DNA from 4 places in the Terrabacter sp. 01T434 genome. Region 1 is predicted to be linked to each of the others. Evidence: predicted binding sites of a transcription regulator. Region 1 holds the regulator's gene; each other region holds the start of a gene.

Region 1 (5,199 bases):
AACGCCCGTGGGTCCTGAGCAAGGACCTGGACCAGCAGCAACACGTAGGCCCACAGCGCCGACCCGTCGTCGAGGGACCTGCCGAGAGCCTCCGCCCCCGAACGGCCGGCGTCATCGATCAGGACCGCGGTGGCGTGGACGGCTGCACCGGCCAGGGCCGCCCCGACGGCCCAGCGCAGCCGGCGCAGCCACGGACGGGCTTGTCGCCCTGGCATGACCGGAGTGCGTGATGGGTCGCAGCCGCTCGCCCCGGACGGCGCGCAGCCTCGGGCCATCGGACGCAGACTGGGCTGGGCCAGTGCAACGGCAAGCACGAGCCCGAAGGCCACGACACCGAGCAGCGCGGCGGGAGAGAGTGCGTGGAGCGCACCGTCGCCGGCGGCCGTCCCACCCGCAGTGATCCAGCCGACCACGACGTACGGCAGTGTCTGGAGGAAGGCCAGCGAGACACACGCGGTGACGACGAGGCGGTCGCGGCGCGCAGCCACGGCCATCCGGTCGACGTCGGGGTCCACGTCGGGGTCCACGTCGGGGCTCACCTCGGGGCTCACCTCGGGGCTCACGTCGGGGCTCACGTCGGCGTCGGCGCTCAAGGGACCAGCCTGGGCCAGCTCAGCGGGTTGGTCCCGAGACTCGGGCCCGTCGTCGTGCAGGCACGCTCGTCAGCGCCCTGGAGGACCCGGAGGTCAGGCCGGCCGGCGGCGATGACCACGAGGTTGCGCTCGCTGTCCGTGCCGGCACGCAGGTAGTCGGAGTGTCCGGCTGAGGTGCGCCCCACGTCGACGAACTCCGACCTGGAGTGCAGCCAGTGGTTGCAGCCGGACCCGGCCCTCTTCAGCGCGAAGGTCGACAGCCGGGTCGCGCCGGCCACCTCGGCGGCCGGTGTGCCGTGCACCATCCACCCGTAGTTGAAGACGTCGTCGCCGACCGCTCCCAGGACGTTGAGGGAACCGGGCTTGAGCGCGCTTCGCGACACGTCGGAGAACGGCAGCCCGGGCGCGCCGAAGACGGCCACGTCGTCCACGGCGCTCGTGCGCAGGGACGCGAAGCCCGCGAGCGTGGCCCCGTAGGAGTGGGCCCACACGGTCTGGTGGGCGGGCCGGTCACGCGCCGCCTCGATGCCGGTCGCGAAGTCGGCGAGGGCTCCGGCATTGTCGCGGGCGAGCTTGGCGTTCAGCACGTTCCGGTCGATGGAACTGACGATCTCGTGCACTTGTGGGGCGTCGTAGCCCATCCAGGTCACGATGGCGACGTCCTGCCCGGCCGCGACCGATCGGGCTTCGGAGCGCATGCGCACGAAGATGTCGTCGTAGCGGCGCAGGTCCGTGCCGACCATCGTGGACAGTCCACCCACGAAGGTCACGACATGCTCGGCCCGGTCGACGTCCCCGAGCGCCACCACCGCCTTGACGTCGAGCCCCCTCGGGTCGATGAGCAGGAGCAGCCGCTCGCCACCGTCACGACGTGCGAGCACGTCGCGGACCGCCTGGAGCGCGGCGACGTGCTCATCGGCGCGGGTGCGCTCTGCGGCGTTGCCGACCCATCCCGAACGTCGTGCCTCACGGGCCTTGGTCCACGCCACCTCCTCCGCTCGCGCGAGCAGCACGAGGTTGGCTTCGTGGCGTGCCGTGGCAGGCACACCGTCACGCGGCCCCACCCACTCCGGGTGGTCACGGATCGCCCTGCGACGCTCCTCGTCGGTCATCGAGCGCCACCAGGCTGCAGAGGCGAACACCTGGGCGCTGACACCCCCGGCCGCCGATGCGGTCGGTGGCGGTGCCAGTGACCCGAGCACCGAGGCACCGACACCGGCACCGACTGCCGACGTCGCGCCTCGGGCCGATGACAGCAGTGCGCGAAGCAGCTCGTCGTCGGTCTCGGCAGCCGCCCGGCGCGCCTGGGCCAGGCACGCATGCACCTCGGCACGCAGCAGCTCGTCGAGGCGGGCACGGTGTGCCTCCAGGGCGGGATGACCGAGTGAGGCCCGGACCGGGAGGAAGAGACGCCCGTCGTCATCGATCCACGCGCCCTCGTCGACCGCGCGCCGGTCGGCCCGACGAACCAGGTCGATGGCCGCCTCCAGGCGGCCAGCCGCGTGTCCCACAGCCTGACCAGCCACGGCGATGCTCGCCGCCAGCCGACCCAGCCCGGTAATGACGACGGCGTACCGGTCTGCGGCGGCCGATGATGCGGCACCCGACCATCGTGGGGCGGCTGCTCGACGCCAGAGCACCAGCTCGGCCAGCACCACCACCCGTCGCCGACGGTCCTCGAGGCCCCTGCTGACGGCAACGAGGGACTGCGGACGGCTCGCGCGGATGTCGCGCACCGACAGCGTCAGCGACCCACCGGCAACGGTCACCGGAGGCCGCCGAACGATCCTTCGACGCTCTGCCGCGCTGCACGCTCGACCGCGTCGTAGGTGTCGGCTGCCGCTGCCAGGGATCGCCCCAGCTCCTTCAGCTCCCAGCGCGTCCCGGCCAACCGAGCCGTCCACGCCGCGGCGACGTCACGCAACGCTGAGCCGGTCCGGCTGCCCGGAAGGGCCGCGGCCACCGGCGTCAGCTCGTCCGCGATCCCGAGTCGTTGAACCCGCACCAGGACCTCGTCGATCGTGCTGACGTCGTCGCGCAGTGCGGCCGTGTCCACCTCGTAGCGCATGCCCTGCTCCTCTCCCCAGGACGGCAACGCTAGGCCGCACGCGGCGCGGCGCTCGTGCGTCATCCACAGGCCCCGGGACGACAGCAGAACGCCGCACCCCTGGTCTGGGGTGCGGCGTCCGTGGCGGGAACGACGGGGTCGAAGCGCCGCTACCGCCAGCCGCTGAAGGTGGAGCCAACGCGGCGGATCAGGTGGGATGGTCGAAGCGCAAGCACGGACGCGGCATACGCGATCGACCAGAGCCCGGATGGGCTGGCCGAGGTCAACGTCCCGGGATGACGAGCTGCTGACCGGCATGGAGCGCCGTGGAGCTGAGTCCGTTGGCGACTTGGAGCTCGACCACCGCGTCCGCCGTCGACACCCCGGGCAGCTCACGGGCGGCGACACCCGACAGCGTCTGGCCCGACTGGACCGTGACGGTGCGCGGCTCGCCGGTGGCCGACGCGAGCTGGCCGGCCAGACCCACCCCGAGAACGGCGACGACCGTCGCGACGAACAGGGTCACGACGAGCCGACCGAACCGCGTCAGGCGCACGGGTGGCCGCGTGAGGCGCGCCGCGCGGGCGGCCCGGGTGGCGTCCCGGCCGGTGGGCACCAGGACGAGACGGGGCCGACCGGTCGGCAGCGACCGCGCAGGCTCCTCGGTGTGCGGCGAACGAACGGCCTCGAGGACGATGGCGCTCATGGTGACCTCCCCTTGCTTCGGATCTGGCGAACACATGTTCGATAGAACGTCTGTACGAGTTCTAGCACGTATGTTCGATGAAGTCGAGACACGCCTCGAACAGGTGTTTGGCAACTGTGTTCGAACCTCGTAGTCTCTGCTCACACCAGAAACCTCACCAGCCACCACTGACACTGGCCCCGCGCCGAGCGTCACACCGCGGTCTGACGAGCTGACGAAAGGGACACCATGGGCGTCACCGAGCTTCCCGATCGCGAGACCGGCGACGGCCTCACCGTCCGCCAGCGACGGGTGCTCGAGGTCATCCGCAACTCCGTCGACCGCCGCGGCTACCCCCCGAGCATGCGCGAGATCGGCGACGCGGTCGGCCTGGCCAGCCCCTCCAGCGTCTCCCACCAGCTCAACGCCCTCGTCGCCAAGGGCTACCTGCGGCGTGACCCCAACCGGCCGCGCGCGCTCGAGGTCGTCTCCCCCGACGCCAAGGCCGAGGAGCTGGGCTACCGCGGGGGCGACGCGACGCCGCAGCGTGCGCGGGGCGACCAGTACGACACCGACACCGACTCGGGCGACGCCCGCCCGGAGGCCTCCTACGTCCCCGTGCTCGGGCAGATCGCAGCCGGCGTGCCGATCACGGCCGAGGAGGTCGTGGAGGACGTCTTCCCGCTCCCCAAGCAGCTCGTCGGCGAGGGCGACCTCTTCCTGCTCAAGGTCAACGGTGACTCGATGGTCGACGCCGCCATCTGCCACGGGGACTGGGTCGTCGTGCGCCAGCAGCAGCACGCCGACAACGGTGACGTCGTGGCGGCCATGCTCGACAACGAGGCGACGGTCAAGACGTTCAAGCGCAAGGACGGCCACGTGTGGCTGATGCCGCACAACCCCGACTTCTCCCCCATCGACGGCGACCACGCCACGATCCTCGGCAAGGTCACGGCCGTCCTGCGTCGCATCTGAGCCCGCGGTCCGATGACACCGTCACGCACTCGGGACGTTGTCCTCACCTACCGGTACCTGCGCGGGGCGATGATCGCCCTGCTGCTCATGCTGCTGCTCTCGGTCGGCTACCAGTGGTGGTGGGAGACGGACCACTCGTGCTGGCTCGGGTCGATCAGCGCCTACTACTACACGCCCGCGCGCTCGGTCTTCGTCGGCTCGTTGTGCGCCCTCGGCGTCAGCCTCATCGCCTACAAGGGTCACTCCCCCGAGGAGGACGTGCTCCTGAACTTCTCGGGCCTCATGGCCTTCGTCGTGGCCATGGTGCCGACCGTGCCCGACGCACGGTGCGGACCGAACGCCTACACCCAGACCCCGGTGGAGATCGCTGCCGCCGTGCGCAACAACATCTGGTCGCTCGTCGTCGTGGCGGTCAGCGCCGCGGTCGTCGCCGCCTGGCTGAAGCGCGGCGCCACGACCCGCGATCCCAGTGAGCTCCCCACCGCGCGCTCGGTCGTCATCACCGTCGTCTGCGGTGCGGTCCTGCTCGGCGAGCTCACGCTCTTCCTTCTGCTGCGCGACCGGTTCATCGCGTTGAGCCACGGCATCGCCGCAGGCACCATGGTGGCGGGAGTCATCGCTGTCATGGTGCTCAGCGCGCTGCGCGCGGAGGAGCGCCACCAGTCCGTCGCCTCCCACCAGGGTGCCACCTACAAGCGGATCTACATCGCGATCGCGGTCGCCCTGGCCGTCGCCCTCGCGGTGACGGTGCTGACGGCCCTGACCTGGAGTGGACTCGACCACCTCGTCCTCATCTCCGAGGCCATCATCATCGTGCTCTTCTGCACCTACTGGGGTGTGCAGACCAAGGAGCTGTGGGACCTGCGCGACGGCACAGAAGCGCGACCGGTGAGGTCCGT
Region 2 (5,199 bases), on a different contig from region 1:
TCCAGAACTGGCTGGAGCCGGCCGGTGCGTCGTTCAACCACCTGCACAAGCAGGTCGTCGCGATCGACGAGCTCGGGGCCCAGAAGGAGCGGGAGGTCGAGCGCCTCCGCGCCGAGCCCGACCTGTTCGCCCGCTGGGGCGCGGAGTATGCCGCCACGCAGGGCCTCGTCGTCGCCCGCACCGAGCACGCGGTGGCATTCGCCGGCGTCGGGCACCGCTACCCGGCGCTCGTCGTGCACGTCACTGACGGTGAGGGGTGCCCGTGGGAGCTGACCGAGGACCAGGTGCGCGGCTTCTCCGACCTCGTCCACGCCTGCCACGCAGCGACCGGGGTGCACATCCCCTCGAACGAGGAGTGGCACCACCGGCCGCCGTCCGTCGATGTCCCGATGCCGTTGCGGGCCGTGCTCAAGTGGCGCATCTCGACCCTGGCCGGCTTCGAGGGTGGGACGCAGATCTACGTCAACACGATCGACCCGTGGGCGGTCCACGACCGGGCCGTCGCGCAGCTGCGTGAGCTCGCGGCGGACGGACTCATCTCGGACCGCGTCGAGATCGTCTGATCGGCCCGGTCACGCCCCACGGGAACTCAGATCTGGCTGCCGTGACCCTCGATCCGGCCGACGTTGCCGTCCGCGCCGATGGGGCCGGTGCCGCTGTCGGCACTGTCGGAGCCTCGACCCGTCACCTGCTGGAGGCGGTCGATGTGCTCTGAGGCCTGGGCCTTGGTGAGGTCGCCCGGCAGGGTTTCCCCGGCCTCGCGGGCCAGGGTCTCGAGGTAGCTGCGCTGCGCGCCGGTCATCGCCTCGTCGCCGGTCACCCAGTCCTCGGGGTCCTTGACCGCGGAGTCTCCGCCGGGTCCCGCACTCGCGGGGTTGGTGGCACCGATGACGTCGTCGCTCGAAGGTGTGTTCGATTCGCTCATGTCCCGCTCGTACCCACTTCACGCCCGATGAGCACGGGCGAGCCACCGCTGGACGAAACGCCCGAGGCCCGGACTGGGTCGGTCGCCGGTCGTCGGTCAGAAGGGCGGTGGGTCCGGATCGTCGGCACCGACGGGGCGGGGCTCGCGCAGGCCGGCACGCCAGTCCTTCGGTCTGGTGACATAGCGGCGACCGGCCGTCGTGGTCCACTCGAGTCCGTCGTCGTCGACAGGCTCGGACCGCCAGATGCCGGCGGTCTTGAGGTTGTGGTGGAAGCGCTCCTTGGCGTGCAGGTTGCCAATGGCCGTCGGCCCCGACGGCCAAGGAGTCTCATGGTCGAGGTCGCAGCGACGGGCGAGCACTTCACAGCCGGGACCCCGGCACACCCCGTCGACGGCGCGCACGTGCTCGACCATCTCGCGTGTGGGTCGATAGGAGGCACTCGGAGCGCTCAGGGCGCGGCCGGTCCGGATGTCGACCGGCAGCGTGCGCCACACGGAGCCGGCACGCGTCATGATCTCGCGGGCGTGCCGTGCGGTCACCCAGCCGTGTCCGGGCAGCTCACAGGCCGCGTCGCTCGTGCCGACGGCCACCTCGAACGGGACGACCAGCCACGCCATGGCGGGTGCGCCGGCGCCGGCCGCAGCCGTGGCGGCGTCGAGGGGTCCGTGGAGCAGCGCATGGGCTGCGAGGTCGGATCGGAGCTGGTCCAGGGAGCGGGGGTCACCGGCGCTGCGCCGCTCACGAGCCGCGGCGTCAAGACGGTCGAGGACGGCCGCGATGACATCACCGGAACCCACCAGGGTCAACGAACCCATCCCGTCCCCGGTCTGGCGTCCGAAGACCCCGCGTCGGCTCCGCGCATGGTCACGCCGCTCATCCGAGCCCCGCTGGTCGACGGACGCGATCGCCCGGCGCAGGCGCGTGACGAACGTGCGTTGGGGCACCGGCTGACCGTCACGGCTGGGTGCCAGGACCGCGGCCTCGACCGTCGCGACATCGGCGTCGGGAAGCTGCGCCGTCTCCGAGACCACCTGGAGGGCGCGATGCAACGACAGCTCTCCGTCACGCATCGCCTGACGGATGACTCGATGCCGGCGCGGCGCCGTGGCGAGGTCGAGACGCCTTGCCACCTCGCCAGCGCCGACCCCGGTCGCAAGGGCGATCTCGTCCGCCACGATGCGGTCGGTCGAGACGTGGACCGACGCGGCCGCGACCTGTTGGGTCTCGACGGAGTGGAGGGCGGCGTACGCGTCGATGAGGTCCGCCTCGACCTTCGCCTTCTCGACCTCGAGCGCCTCGATCTCACGCAGGAGGTGGTCGCCCTCGATCGTGAGGTCAATCTGGAGATGGGCCTTGGTGTAGCCGTCGTCCAGCGGTGGGGCCGCGACGCGCGGTGAGCTGACAAACGGCGTCACACCGGCCCCCTCACCCCTCGGACGAACACCACCCCAGTCCTTCAATTAGAACATATGAACGAGTGGAAGGATAGGGCTCATCCACGTCTATGGACAGCCGGGTTCGCTTGCGGGACAAGGCGCCTCAGCGCGCGAAGGCCATGGACTCCGTGACGTCGCTGCGGAGCATGTCGCGCCGGTCGAGCAAGTAGTTCTGGCGCATCAGCCAGGGTGCGGCGTCCCCCTGCTGGGGCAGATCGTCCTCGGCGCGCCGGACATAGCCCGACGCGAGCGGCAGCAGTGGCTGGCCCGCCATTCCCTCCGGAGCGTGCGGCGTGGCCACCCGCCACGCGTTCTGCTCCATGTGGCCCAGCAGCCGGCACACGTAGCGGCTCGCGAGGTCGGCGCGCAGCGTCCACGAGGCGTTGACGTAGCCGACGCACACCGCGAGGTTCGGCACTCCGGCGAACATGAGCCCGCGATACACCGTGAGGTCACCGGTCGCCCGGGCCTGCCCGTCGACCGTGATGGCGATGCCGCCGGCGAGCCTGATCCGGAGCCCGGTTGCCGTCACGACGATGTCGGCATCGAGCTCGCGCCCCGAGTGGAGGCGTATGCCGTATGGCTCGAACGTCTCGATCGTGCCGGTGACGACGTGGGCCCGTCCACTGCGCACGGCCTCGAAGAGGTCACCGTCGGGGACGACGCAGAGGCGCTGGTCCCAGGGGTCGTAGGTGGGGGTGAAGTGGTCGGCGACGAGGTCCGTCGAGCCCAGCGACTTCGCGGCACCCTTGGACAGCAAGGACTTCATGACCGCGGGGCGACGGCGGCTCAGCTCGTAGACGCCCATCGTGCCGAGGACGTTCTTGTAGCGCGCCGCGGTGCCGGCAGCTCGCGCGGGCAGGACCTTCTGCATGACGTCGCGGACCCGGTCCTGGCGCGGCAGCGACGCGATCCACGTCGGCGTGCGCTGGAGCATCGTCACGTCGGCACCGGCCTCGGCGAGCGAGGGCACGAGGGTCACGGCCGTGGCTCCCGATCCGATGACGACGACCTTGCGACCCGTGACGTCGAGGTCGTCGGGCCAGAACTGCGGGTGCACGACCTGTCCCTGGAAGGACTCGAGGCCGGGCAGCTGCGGGTCGTGCGGCCGCTCGTAGTCGTAGTAGCCGCTGCAGAGGTAGAGGAACCCGCACGTCAGCTGCTGACGCGCGCCGTCGCGCTCGACCGTGACCGTCCAGCGCGCCTCCTCGCTCGACCAGGACGCTGCGACGACCTGGTGGCCCAGACGGATCCGATCGGCGATGCCGTGCTTCTCCGCGGTCCGGCGCAGGTAGTCGAGGATCTTCGGCCCGTCGGCGATCGCGTCGGGGTCGGTCCACGGCTCGAACGGGAAGCCGAGCGTCATCATGTCGGAGTCGGATCGGACGCCGGGGTAGCGGAAGAGGTCCCAGGTGCCGCCCAGGGAGTCCCGCGCCTCGAGGATCGCCCAGGTGCGCGAGGGGCTCATGGTCGACAGACGGTAGCCCGCGCCGATGCCGGAGAGGCCGGCTCCGACGACGAGGACGTCCAGGTGCTCGAGATCGCTCACCTCGCCATTCTCACCCACGCGTCCCGGACTGTGACGCTGGCCGCCTGACCGGCTACCGGACGGTAACCAGCGGCTACCCTCGGGCGGGTGACGACGGCATACCCCCACCTGCTCGAACCGCTCGACCTCGGCTTCACGACGCTGCGCAACCGCGTCGTCATGGGCTCGATGCACACGGGCCTCGAGGACCGCGCGAAGGACTTCGACCGGCTCGCGGCCTACTACGCCGAGCGCGCGAGGGGCGGCGTCGGGCTCATCGTCACGGGCGGCTTCGCCCCCAACCTGGCCGGCGCCCTCTACCCCGGCGGCTCGGTCCTCGTGTCCGAGCGCCAGACGCGCCGCCACCGGGTCATCACGAACGCCGTGCACCGCGAGGGCGGCAAGATCGCCCTCCAGATCCTGCACGCGGGCCGCTACGCCTACCACCCGCTCGCCGTCTCGGCGTCGGCCGTGAAGTCCCCGATCTCGCGCTTCACCCCGCGGGCACTCAGCGCGCGCGGCGTCCGGAGCACGGTCACGGCATACGCCCGCTGTGCGCGCCTGGCGCGCGAGGCCGGCTACGACGGCGTCGAGATCATGGGCTCCGAGGGCTACCTCATCAACCAGTTCCTCGCGCCGCGCACCAACCAGCGCACCGACGAGTGGGGCGGCTCGCCCGAGAACCGTCGCCGTCTGGCCGTCGAGGTCGTCCGCGCCGTGCGCGCTGCCGCGGGTCCCGATTTCGTCGTCGTCTACCGCCTGTCGATGCTCGACCTCGTGCCCGACGGACAGTCCTGGGAGGAGGTCGTCGCCCTGGCCCACGAGGTCGAGGCAGCGGGCGCGACGATCATCAACACCGGAATCGGCTGGCACGAGGCCCGCGTCCCGACGATCGTCACCTCGGTGCCGCGCGGCGCGTTCACGCGCGTCACCGCGAAGCTGCGCCCCGAGGTGGGCATCCCGGTCGTCACGAGCAACCGCATCTCGATGCCCGACCTCGCCGAGCAGGTCATCGCCGACGGCAGCGCCGACCTCGTCTCGATGGCGCGCCCCTTCCTCGCCGACCCCGGCTGGGTCGCCAAGACCGCGACCGACCGCGCCGACGAGATCAACACGTGCATCGCCTGCAACCAGGCCTGCCTCGACCACACCTTCGCCAAGCAGACGGCGACGTGCCTCGTGAACCCGCGCGCCGTCCGCGAGACGACGCTCGTGCTCGCTCCGACCCGCCGCTCCAAGCACGTGGCCGTCGTCGGCGCCGGGCCCGCTGGCCTCGCCACCGCGGTCGCCCTTGACGAGCGTGGCCACC
Region 3 (5,199 bases), on a different contig from region 1:
TTGCACGCGCGCGTCACGACCCGTGCGTCGGGTCGGATGTCGCGTCAACGACCGGGGGCACCGGATGGTGCCGCGGCAGCGGCGATGGTGCCCGCAGGAGTCTACGTGCGCCGGTGCAGTTTGTCAGACCGGATCGGGCCGGTGCGGCGACGTCGAGTGTCACGTTTTGGTCGCATTCGGAGGGGTCCCGTCATTGCGCGAGATCAGCCCTCGAAACGCGCGCCTCCGGCCTCGTCGATCGGCAGCGTGGCGGTCCAGAGCGCCTGCGAGTCCCGGGGCGGGGTGAGGCCGAGGTGCTCCCACGCAAGGCTCGACGCGGCTCGTCCGCGGGGGGTCCGCACCATGAAGCCCTCCCGGACCAGGTAGGGCTCGGCGACCGTCTCGACGGTGTCGGGCTCTTCGCCCACGGCGACGGCCAGGGTCGAGAGCCCGACCGGGCCGCCGTTGAAGCGCCGACAGAGGGCCTCGAGGACTGCGCGGTCGAGGCGGTCGAGGCCGCGCTCGTCGACGTCGAACAGCTCCAGCGCCTGGCGCGCCGCCGAATGCGTGACGCGATCCTCGCCGTGCACCTGCGCCCAGTCGCGGACGCGCCGCAGCAGGCGGTTGGCGATGCGTGGCGTGCCACGGGAGCGCAGCGCGATCTCGCGGATGCCGTCCTCGTCCGCGTCGAGCCCGAGCAGACGGGCCGAGCGGTGCAGGATGGTCACGAGGTCGGCGGCGGCGTAGTAGTCCAGGTGCCCGGTGAAGCCGAACCGGTCGCGCAGCGGTGCAGGTAGGAGCCCGGCGCGTGTCGTGGCGCCGACCACGGTGAACGGCGGGAGCTCGAGTGGGATCGCCGTGGCGCCCGGCCCCTTGCCGATGATGACGTCGACACGGAAGTCCTCCATGGCGAGGTAGAGCATCTCCTCTGCCGAGCGCGACATCCGGTGGATCTCGTCGAGGAAGAGGACCTCCCCCTCGGCGAGCGAGGAGAGCACCGACGCGAGGTCGCCCGCGTGCTGGATCGCCGGCCCCGAGGTGATGCGGATGGGCTGTTCGAGCTCGCCTGCGACGATCATCGCGAGGGTGGTCTTGCCGAGCCCGGGTGGCCCGGAGAGCAGGACGTGGTCGGGTGGGGTGCCGCGTCGCTTCGCGGCCTTGAGGACGAGCCCCAGCTGGTCGCGGACCCGAGTCTGCCCGGGGAAGTCGTCGAGGCGCTTGGGGCGCAGCGCCGCCTCGACCTGGCGCTCGTCGGTGTCGCCGACGGCGTCGACGATGCGCGCGGTCGCGTCGAACGACCCGTCGTCCCAGACCCCGGGCTCAGCGCCGGTGTCGAGCTCCCACGTGCCGTCCGAGCGGTCGACGCTCATCGGCCCAGCTCCTGCAGGGCGGCGCGCAGCAGCGCCGAGACGCCGGCACCCTCGGCGGCCAACGGTGCGACCTTGTCGAGGGCGTCGTCGGCCTGCCGCGCGGTCCAGCCGAGACCGACGAGGGCCTCACGGACCTGTTCGCGCCAGGCCTCGCCGCCGTCGAGGTGGACGGGCTCGGACTGGCCGGCCGATCCGGGCAGCGCGCCGAGCTTGTCCTTGAGCTCGAGGACCATCCGCTCCGCGCCTTTCTTGCCGATGCCCGGCACCTTGGTCAGCGCGACGAGGTCACCGGTGCCGAGAGCCACGCGGACGGCATCCGGCGAGTGCACGGCGAGCACGGCCAGGGCGAGACGCGGACCGACGCCAGACACGGTCTGGACCGTCTCGAAGACGTGCTTCTCGTCGTCGGTGGCGAAGCCGTAGAGCGTCAGGGAGTCCTCGCGCACGACGAGGCTCGTGGCGAGCTCGGTGGGCTGACCCAGTCGGACGGACGTGGCGGTCGCAGGCGTCGTGTGCACGAGCATGCCGACGCCGCCGACGCCGACGACGACGGAGTCGAGGCCGACCTTGAGGACGGTGCCGGAGAGCGAGGCGATCATCGGGGCTGGGCTCCAGAGTGCGGTGGTGGGGTGCGGTCGGGCGAGGTGGGCCGGGCGGCCCTGGAGGTCTGGGTCGACGCGGCCCGCAGCCGCTGCACGGGAGGCGCGGCGCCCGGCGGGACCCGGCGGGGGATGCCGCTCCCCCGCTTGCCGGTGCGCGCGAGCACCTCGAGCCGGGCCTCCTCGAGCCGGTTCTGCGTGCCGCCGCGCCACACGTGGCAGATGGCGAGGGCGAGGGCGTCGGCCGCGTCGGCCGGCTTCGGCGGGGTGTCGAGACCGAGGAGGCGGGTCACCATCGTGGTGACCTGCGCCTTGTCCGCCCGGCCGCTGCCGCTGACAGCGGCCTTGACCTCGGTCGGCGTGTGCAGCGTGACCGGAAGGCCGAGTCGCTCGGCGATGATCATGACGATCCCCGTCACCTGGGCGGTGCCCATGACGGTGGAGACATTGGTGTCGGCGAAGACGCGCTCGATGGCCACGGCCTCGGGACGGTGCCGGGCGAACCACTGCCGCATCTCGTCCTCCACCGCGACGAGACGTCGCGGCGTGGGGTCGCCCGACGGGGTGCGGATGACGCCCACGTCGACGAGGGCGAGCTTGCGGCCCGGCACGCCGTCGACGACGCCCACACCGCACCGCGTGAGCCCGGGGTCGACCGCGAGGACGCGCACGGCATACCTCCAGGTCTGTGGGCGGGGCGGATGATCCGAACAGGTGTTCGGGACAACGCTAACCGCCCTCCCCCGAAAGCACGGGAGGCACGCCGGTCCCGGCGTGCCTCCCGTGCTGCGGCTGGCGCCGGCTGATGTGGGCTCAGTCCTCGTCGTCGTCGAGCTGGGCGAGGACGTCGTCGGGGATGTCGCCGTTGGCGAAGACGTTCTGCACGTCGTCGCTGTCCTCGAGGGCCTCGATGACCCGGATCATCTTCTTCGCCCCGTCGAGGTCGAGCGGGACCTGCAGGTTCGGCACGAACGACGCCTCGGCCGACTCGTAGTCGATGCCGGCGTCCTGGATCGCCTTGCGGACCGCGACGAAGTCGGTGGCCTCGGAGATGATCTCCCACGTGTCGCCGTTGTCGTTGACCTCCTCGGCGCCCGCCTCGAGCACGACCTCGAGGATGTCGTCCTCCGAGCCGGCGTCCTTGAGGACGGTCACGACGCCCTTGCGGTTGAAGACGTAGGACACCGAGCCCGGGTCGGCGAGCTGGCCGCCGTTGCGGGTCAGCGCCGTGCGCACCTCGGCGGCGGCGCGGTTGCGGTTGTCGGTGAGGCACTCGATGAGGACGGCGACACCGTTGGGGGCGTAGCCCTCGTACATGATCGTCTGCCAGTCGGCCGCGCCGGCCTCGGCACCCGACGCGCGCTTGACGGCGCGGTCGATGTTGTCGTTGGGCACCGAGGTCTTCTTCGCCTTCTGGATGGCGTCGTAGAGCGTCGGGTTGCCGGCGGGGTCAGCCCCGCCCTGACGGGCCGCGACCTCGATGTTCTTGATGAGCTTGGCGAAGAGCTTGCCGCGCTTGGCGTCCTTGGCCGCCTTCTGGTGCTTCGTGGTGGCCCATTTGGAGTGGCCGCTCATGCAGTGTCCTCGCGTTCCGGTGACTGGCGTGCACCCGACTGCTGGAGTCGGTGCTCTCTGACGATCGAGACGAACTCGGCGTGGATCCGGCGGTCTGCGCCCACCTCCGGGTGGAAGGAGGTGGCCATCAGGTTGCCCTGCCGGACCGCGACGATCTTACCGGCGGCCGCGCCCTCGCTCACGCGGGCGAGCACGTCGACGGCTGGTCCCGCCTCCTCCACCCAGGGGGCGCGGATGAAGACGGCATGGACGGTGCCGGTGTCGGACGGGTCGCTCCAGGCGTAGTCGAGGTCCTGCTCGAACGAGTCGACCTGGCGGCCGAACGCGTTGCGGCGCACGGTGATGTCGAGGCCACCGAGGGTCTGCTGGTCGGGCCGGGCATCGGCGATGCGGTCGGCGAGCATGATCATGCCGGCACACGAGCCGTAGACAGGCATCCCCTCGGCGATCCGGCGCAGCAGGGGCTCCCGCAGGTCGAAGGCCCGGACGAGCTTGTCCATCACGGTCGACTCGCCCCCGGGGATCACGAGACCGTCGATCCCCTCGACCTCGGCCGGACGCCGGACCAGCACGGCCTCGGCGCCGAGCGCGGTGAGTGCCGCCAGGTGCTCGCGGACGTCGCCCTGGACGGCGAGGACGCCGATGCGCGGCGCCGTGGCCGGGCCGGTCGTCGCTCTGGGGGTCGTGCTGGTGATGCTCACCGGGTCAGCGTAGAGCGCGTGTCCCGCCGGCCGTGCCACGGGTCGGCGTGCGGGAATCGTCTCGGATCCGAGACCTGGGCGGGAGCCGCCCTGACATCGGCTCCGCGCCACCGGATACGTTGCGGCCATGACGACGGTGACCGCTCCTGAGGACCTGACCGCCCGTGCGACGACGGCCGACGCGAACTCGCCGCTGCGCGGCACGCGAGACCTCTTCACGCTTCCTGACGACGTGATCTACCTCGACGGCAACTCCCTCGGGGCGCTGCCGAGCGCCGTGCCCGCCGTGGTCGACGACGTCATGCGCCGGCAGTGGGGAGAGCGCCTCATCCGCTCGTGGAACGAGGCCGACTGGTGGGGCGCCCAGACCCGGGTCGGCGACCGCGTCGGTCGTCTGGTCGGAGCGGCGCCGGGTCAGGTCGTCGTGACGGACTCGACCTCGGTCAACCTCTTCAAGGCCGTCATCGGGGCCGGGCGGCTGCGGCCCGGCCGCCGCGTCGTGCTGACCGACCCGGACTCGTTCCCGACCGACCTCTACGTGACCGAGTCGGCCGCCGCGCTGGCCGGCCTCGAGGTGCGGCGCGTGCGCCCTGGCGAGGCGGTGGACGCCATCGCCGAGGTCGGTGACGCCCTCGCGCTCGCCTCCTACTCGAGCGTCGACTACCGGACCGGCGAGCTCTGGGACCTGCGCGCGATCACGGAGGCAGCTCACGCGGTCGGCGCGCTCGCGTGCTGGGACCTCTGCCACTCTGCGGGGGTTCTCGAGGTGGGCCTCGATGCCGGGGGCGCCGACCTCGCCGTCGGCTGCGGCTACAAGTACCTCAACGGCGGTCCGGGCGCGCCCGCCTTCCTCTACGTGGCAGCCCGGCACCAGGACGACTTCGACCAGCCGCTGACCGGCTGGCAGGGACACGCCCACCCGTTCGAGATGCGCCCCGACTACGAGCCGGCCCCCGGCATCACCCGCGCCCGCGT
Region 4 (5,199 bases), on a different contig from region 1:
GAGTCCGGCACCTCGTCGGGCCGATCTTCTGGTGAGGGGCCCGGTGAGGCGCCCCGGATCGGCGACCCCGAGCCCCGGTCGCGCAGCGGCTCACTCAGCGGCTCACGCCAGTCCTTCGGATAGGTGATGTACTCCCGGCCGGCGAGCGAGGTCCATGAGATCCCATCATCGGCCGCGCGGCGGACGCGCCAGACTCGAGCGGTCTTGCCGTTGTGGCAGCCGCGACTCAGGGAGTCGAGGTTGGAGACGTGGGTGCGGCCGGCCGGCCACGGTAGGAGGTGGTCGACGTCGCACCGGTCGGCCGGCACCTGGCACCCGGGGCCGCGACACACACCGTCGACCGCCTTGACGTGCTCGACCATCTCGGGAGTCGGGGTGTAGCAGTCGGTCGAGAGCTCGAGGGCGCGGCCGGTGTCGACGTCGGCCGCGAGACGCTGCCAGACCGAGCCGGGGGCGGTGATGATCCGGCGGGCGTGCGCTGCCGTGACCCAGCCGTGGCCGGTCAGCTCGCACGGGGCGTCGGACAGACCGGCAGCCACCTCGAACGGAACGACGATGCGCACCGCCGCAGGCGGGGCGTCCGACAGGCCGGACCAGCTCGGGCCGCCAGCGCTGAACCCCTCCCCCGGGCCGGCGTCCGCTTCGGTACAGTCCGCACCGCCGTCCGAGCAAGACGCACCTGCGGGCCGAGCCCCACCGGTGCGCGGGCCGCCTCCAGGGCCGCCTCCAGGGCCGCCTCCGCGACACGACCCGCACCGGTCGCCCTCGGGGCCCGGAACGAGCCCGAAGAGGACGAGGTCGCAGAGCAGGTCGCTGCGCAGCTGGTCGAGCGTGCGGGGGTCGCCGGCCGCACGCGCGGCCCGTGCCATCGCGTCCACGCGGTCCAGCACCCCGACGACGCGCTCGGCGGGCGCCACGACGGTGAACGTGCCCATGCCGTCATCGACCAGTCGACCGAAGACCGTGCGCCTGGCCGTGGCAGCCTGTCGGCGCTCCTCGTGCCCACGCGGGTCGGCGGCTCGCACGCACCGCCGCAACCGGTCGCCGAAGAGGCGGTGCGAGGGGATCGAGCCGTCGCGAGCGGGCGCGAGGACGGTCGCCTCGAGTTCGGGGACGGCGTCATCGGCGAGCGTCCTCGTCTCCGCGACGATGCGCAGTGCCCGCTGGAGGCTGACCGAGCCGGCGCGCAACCGCTCGCGCAGCACCCGGTGCCGTCGGGGCGCCGTCGCCAGCTCCAACCTGCGCGCGACCTCTGACGCGCCAACACCGGTCGCGCACGCGATCTCCTGCGTCACGACCTGGTCGGCCGTGATGGGCACCGGCGAGGTCGAAACCAGCTGGGAGAGGTGCTGCTCCTCGACGGAGTGCAGCGCCGCATAGGCATCGACGATCCGGCCCTCGAGGCGGGCCTTGTGCACCTCGAGGCGCTCGATCTGCGACAGCACCGCCTCAGCCTCGTCGAGGAGCGAGAGTGCCGGACATGGCTTGGGACCCGGCCCCGACGCCGACTTCGCCTGTCTCAGCAGCCAGACGACACGCGGGTTGAGGCCGTCGCCGGCCGCACTGGAAGCCGAGCGCCCGGAGTCGAGGAATGGCACGAACTCACTCCTCCCACCCGGGTCGCCGACTCCTCAAGTAGAACACATGTTCGACTGGCTCACAAGAGTTGTCCACACCCGTCTCTCACCTCGACACCCTTGCCGCAGAACGGGATTCGGGGTGGTCAGCTCTTCGGGACGGGCTTCGCTCGCGACTTGCGACGCGTCAGGAGCACGCCCGCGATGCACAGCGCGCCGCCGACGAAGGTCAGGGGCGGCGGCACCTCGGAGAGCAGCGCCCAGGCGATGAGCGTGGCGATGAAGGGCACGAGGAAGGTCGTCAGGGTCAGCTTGCCCGCATCGTTCCGCGCCAGCACATAGGCCCACGTCGAGAAGGCGATGGCCGTCGGGAAGACGCCGAGATAGGCGATCCACCACAAGGTGCTCGCGTCGCTGTCGCGCACGACGGTCACGAGCTCGCCGCTCCACGGCAGGCACACGACCGCACCGATGATGCAGGCGATCCAGGTGACCTCGGGGCCGGGCAACCGCCCGAGGAGCGGCTTCTGCGCGAGCACGCCCACGGCATACGTGATCGCGGCGAGCACGGCCAGCCACACGCCCACCATGTCGCCGGAGTCACCGGAGGAGAACCCTCGCGCGATGACGACGACGCCCGCGAAGCCCACGGCCATGCCAATGAGGAGCCAGCGGCTCATCTTCTCGCCGAGGAAGACGGTGGCGAGCAGCGCCACGATGATCGGACCGATCTGCACGATGAGTGCCGAGGTGCCTGCGTCGATGCGGCGCTCGGCCTCGTTGAGGGCGAGGTTGTAGACGCCGAACCAGCCCACGCCGCAGAGCAGGAACAGTGGCCAGTCACGGCGGGCCGGCCAGGTGCGCGGCCGACGGAAGACGAGGACACCGAGCGCGACGGATGCGACGAGGAGCCGACCCAGCGACAACGCGCCGGGCGGCACGTCGCGGCCGAGGTGCCGGATCGCGACGAAGGCCGACGCCCAGAGCAGCAGCGTCACGGCCACGGCGCCGAGCACCAGCACGCTCGAGCGCCGATTGCTGGGCGGGGCCATTGATGCGGTGCGAGAGTCCACGGTCACCCCGTGACCATAGGCGTCGGCACTGACAGCCCGCCGCTCGGTTTCCGGTCAGATGTCCCCGACATCCCGCCACCTCGGGCGCGCTTGCTCTACGTCTCATGCATAAGTTAGCGTTTGCTTTATGGCAATGACTGGTTATGTCTGGATGAAGGGTGCCTGTCCCCTGCTCGGGAGCATGCCCGTGCGCTGAGCCGCAGGCCACGCCGCCTCAGCCGCTCCCGAGCGCCCCCGCCCCCGTCAGCACCCACCCACCCCGAAAGGCACGACCATGTCCCGCGGCGCCCAGCGCATCTCCGTCGACCTCGCCGAAACCGCCCGCCGACTCGCCCGCCAGCGCGCCCTCTGGCAGCGCCTCGTCGACTTCGACCCCATCACCCGCTACTACGCGCGCCTCCTCGCCGACCACGACCACGAGGCCTGGCTGCTCACCTGGCTGCCCGGTCAGGGCACACCGTGGCACGACCACGGCGGCAGCGCCGGCTCGTTCGTCGTGCTCCAAGGCGTCCTCACCGAGGAGGTCGCCGGCTACCGCACGGCCGTCGACCTCGACAACGTCCGGCGCGCGACCGGCCCGGGAGTGCTCCTCAGCCCGGGTGACCAGCGGACGTTCGGCTCCCGCCACCTGCACCGGGTCACGAACGCCGGCTCCGATCCGGCTGTCAGTCTGCACGTCTATGGCCCCAGACTGACTTCCATGACGAACTACCGCGCCGTCGACGGTGTGCTGGAGGTCGAGGAGCAGGCCGAGGTCGGGGTCGACTGGTGACGCCCGCGCCCGACCGACCCGCCCGGCCCCGCACCATCGACGAGGTGCTCGCCGACGCGCGCAGCCGACTCCATCGCCTGACGCCCGCGGAGGCCGACGCGGCGAGGGCCAAGGGCGCCTTCCTCGTCGACATCCGTCCCGCCGCTCAGCGCGCCGCCGAGGGCGAGCTGCCCTCCGCGACGCCGATCGAGCGCAACGTCCTCGAGTGGCGCCTCGATCCCGCGAGCGACGCGTCACTGCCGATCGCGAGCCACGACCTCGAGGTCGTCGTGCTCTGTCAGGAGGGCTACACCTCGAGCCTCGCTGCCGCCGCCCTCCAGGAGCTCGGCATCCACCGCGCCACCGACGTCATCGGGGGGTATGCCGCGTGGCGCGCCTGGCAGGCGTCCGCGGAGCAGGCCTCCACGGACGAAGGTCCGTAGCGGCCCACTACCGCGTCGAATCAGTGGCCCGGGCCGGTCACCATCTTGGCTCGCTCCGACTCGTGCGCGCCTCCCTTGACCGCGAGCGTCTGGCAGGCGTCCTCGATGTCCCGGGCCAGGGTGTCGACGTGCTCGCGGCTCATCGTCTCCTTGACCAGGGCGCGCATGATCGTGATGTCCTGGGCGTTGGGGGGCATCGTGTAGGCGGGGACCATCCAGCCGCGCTCGGCCGACAGCTGCCAGGCGATGTCGAACTCGTTGTACGGCTGGTCGCCGGCGAGCCGGAAGGCCACGAGTGGCAGCTGCTCCGCGTCCCGGCCGATCAGCTCGAACCGTCCCTGCTCCTCCAGCTTGTCGCCGAGCGTTCGGGCGTTCTCCTCCATGTTGCGCATGATGTACGTGTAGCCCTCACGACCGAACCGCACGAAGTTGTAGTACTGCGCCAGGACCATCGACGACCCTGTCGAGAAGTTCAAGGTGAAGGTCGAGTCGGTCTTGCCGAGGTAGTTCTCCTTGAAGACGAGATCGGGTGCCAGGTCGGCGACCTCCCGGAAGATCAGCCAGCCGATGCCCGGGTAGACCAGGCCGAACTTGTGTCCCGAGACGTTGATCGAGCGCACCTGCTCGAGCCGGAAGTCCCACGGCGAGTCGGGGTAGAGGAACGGCCACACGAAACCGCCGCTCGCCCCGTCGACGTGCAGCGGCACGTCGAGACCACGCTCCTGCTTGATCTGCACGAGCAGGTCGTTGATGCCGACGATGTCGTCCATGTGGCCCGTGAACGTGGTGCCGAGCACGGCCGCCACTCCGATCGTGTTCTCGTCCACGTGCGGCGCCACGTCCTCCGGGCCGATGGTGTACTTCCCCGGCTGTAGGGGGACGATGCGCGGTTCGACGTCGAAGTAGCGGCAGAACTTCTCCCAGACGACGTGCACGTCGCCGCCGAAGACCAGGTTCGGGCGCTCCGTGGACCCTCCTTCGGCCTGTCGACGGGTGCGCCAGTTCCACTTCAGCGACAGGCCGCCGAGCATGATCGCCTCGGACGAGCCTTGAGTGCGTGCGCCGGTGGTCGGGCCGGGCGCGTGGAAGAGGTCGGCGAGCATCCGGATGCAGCGCTGCTCGATCTCGGCGGTGCGCGGGTACTCGGCGTGGTCGATGAAGTTGCGGTGCAGGTTCTCGGCGATGATCAGCTGCGCCTCCGGCTCCATCCACGTGGTCACGAAGGTGGCGAGGTTGCGGCCCGGGTCGCCCTCCAGGGCGAGGTCCTCGGCCACGAGCCGCATCGCGTCGACGGCGGACATTCCCGCTCGTGGGAACTCCCGGCTGGGCACCTCCTGGGTGAGGAACCGGTTGCC

The links. Region 1 encodes LexA, which represses DNA repair genes until DNA is damaged. Its sites were predicted from a motif close to TCGAACANNTGTTCGA; they were not measured.
Region 2: the regulator LexA is predicted to act here: its motif matches at 2,388-2,403, upstream of AC1DIW_RS08300 (HNH endonuclease signature motif containing protein).
Region 3: the regulator LexA is predicted to act here: its motif matches at 2,655-2,670, upstream of ruvC (crossover junction endodeoxyribonuclease RuvC).
Region 4: the regulator LexA is predicted to act here: its motif matches at 1,637-1,652, upstream of AC1DIW_RS05750 (HNH endonuclease signature motif containing protein).

What each region holds. Positions count from the first base shown of each region.
Region 1 is NZ_JBFTPP010000006.1:8,823-14,021, forward strand. It holds gene AC1DIW_RS13880 (hypothetical protein) at 1-593, opposite strand, end outside; gene AC1DIW_RS13885 (alpha/beta hydrolase) at 590-2,362, opposite strand; gene AC1DIW_RS13890 (hypothetical protein) at 2,359-2,661, opposite strand; gene AC1DIW_RS13895 (LysM peptidoglycan-binding domain-containing protein) at 2,924-3,346, opposite strand; gene lexA (transcriptional repressor LexA) at 3,575-4,300, shown strand; gene AC1DIW_RS13905 (hypothetical protein) at 4,313-5,199, shown strand, end outside.
Region 2 is NZ_JBFTPP010000003.1:185,512-190,710, forward strand. It holds gene AC1DIW_RS08290 (DUF4921 family protein) at 1-563, shown strand, start outside; gene AC1DIW_RS08295 (DUF3072 domain-containing protein) at 590-925, opposite strand; gene AC1DIW_RS08300 (HNH endonuclease signature motif containing protein) at 1,022-2,341, opposite strand; gene AC1DIW_RS08305 (flavin-containing monooxygenase) at 2,466-3,911, opposite strand; gene AC1DIW_RS08310 (oxidoreductase) at 3,999-5,199, shown strand, end outside.
Region 3 is NZ_JBFTPP010000004.1:337,231-342,429, reverse strand. It holds gene ruvB (Holliday junction branch migration DNA helicase RuvB) at 204-1,349, opposite strand; gene ruvA (Holliday junction branch migration protein RuvA) at 1,346-1,948, opposite strand; gene ruvC (crossover junction endodeoxyribonuclease RuvC) at 1,945-2,619, opposite strand; gene AC1DIW_RS11165 (YebC/PmpR family DNA-binding transcriptional regulator) at 2,762-3,523, opposite strand; gene pdxT (pyridoxal 5'-phosphate synthase glutaminase subunit PdxT) at 3,520-4,224, opposite strand; gene kynU (kynureninase) at 4,352-5,199, shown strand, end outside.
Region 4 is NZ_JBFTPP010000002.1:112,949-118,147, forward strand. It holds gene AC1DIW_RS05750 (HNH endonuclease signature motif containing protein) at 1-1,598, opposite strand, end outside; gene AC1DIW_RS05755 (DMT family transporter) at 1,724-2,656, opposite strand; gene AC1DIW_RS05760 (cysteine dioxygenase) at 2,925-3,422, shown strand; gene AC1DIW_RS05765 (rhodanese-like domain-containing protein) at 3,419-3,844, shown strand; gene gad (glutamate decarboxylase) at 3,865-5,199, opposite strand, start outside.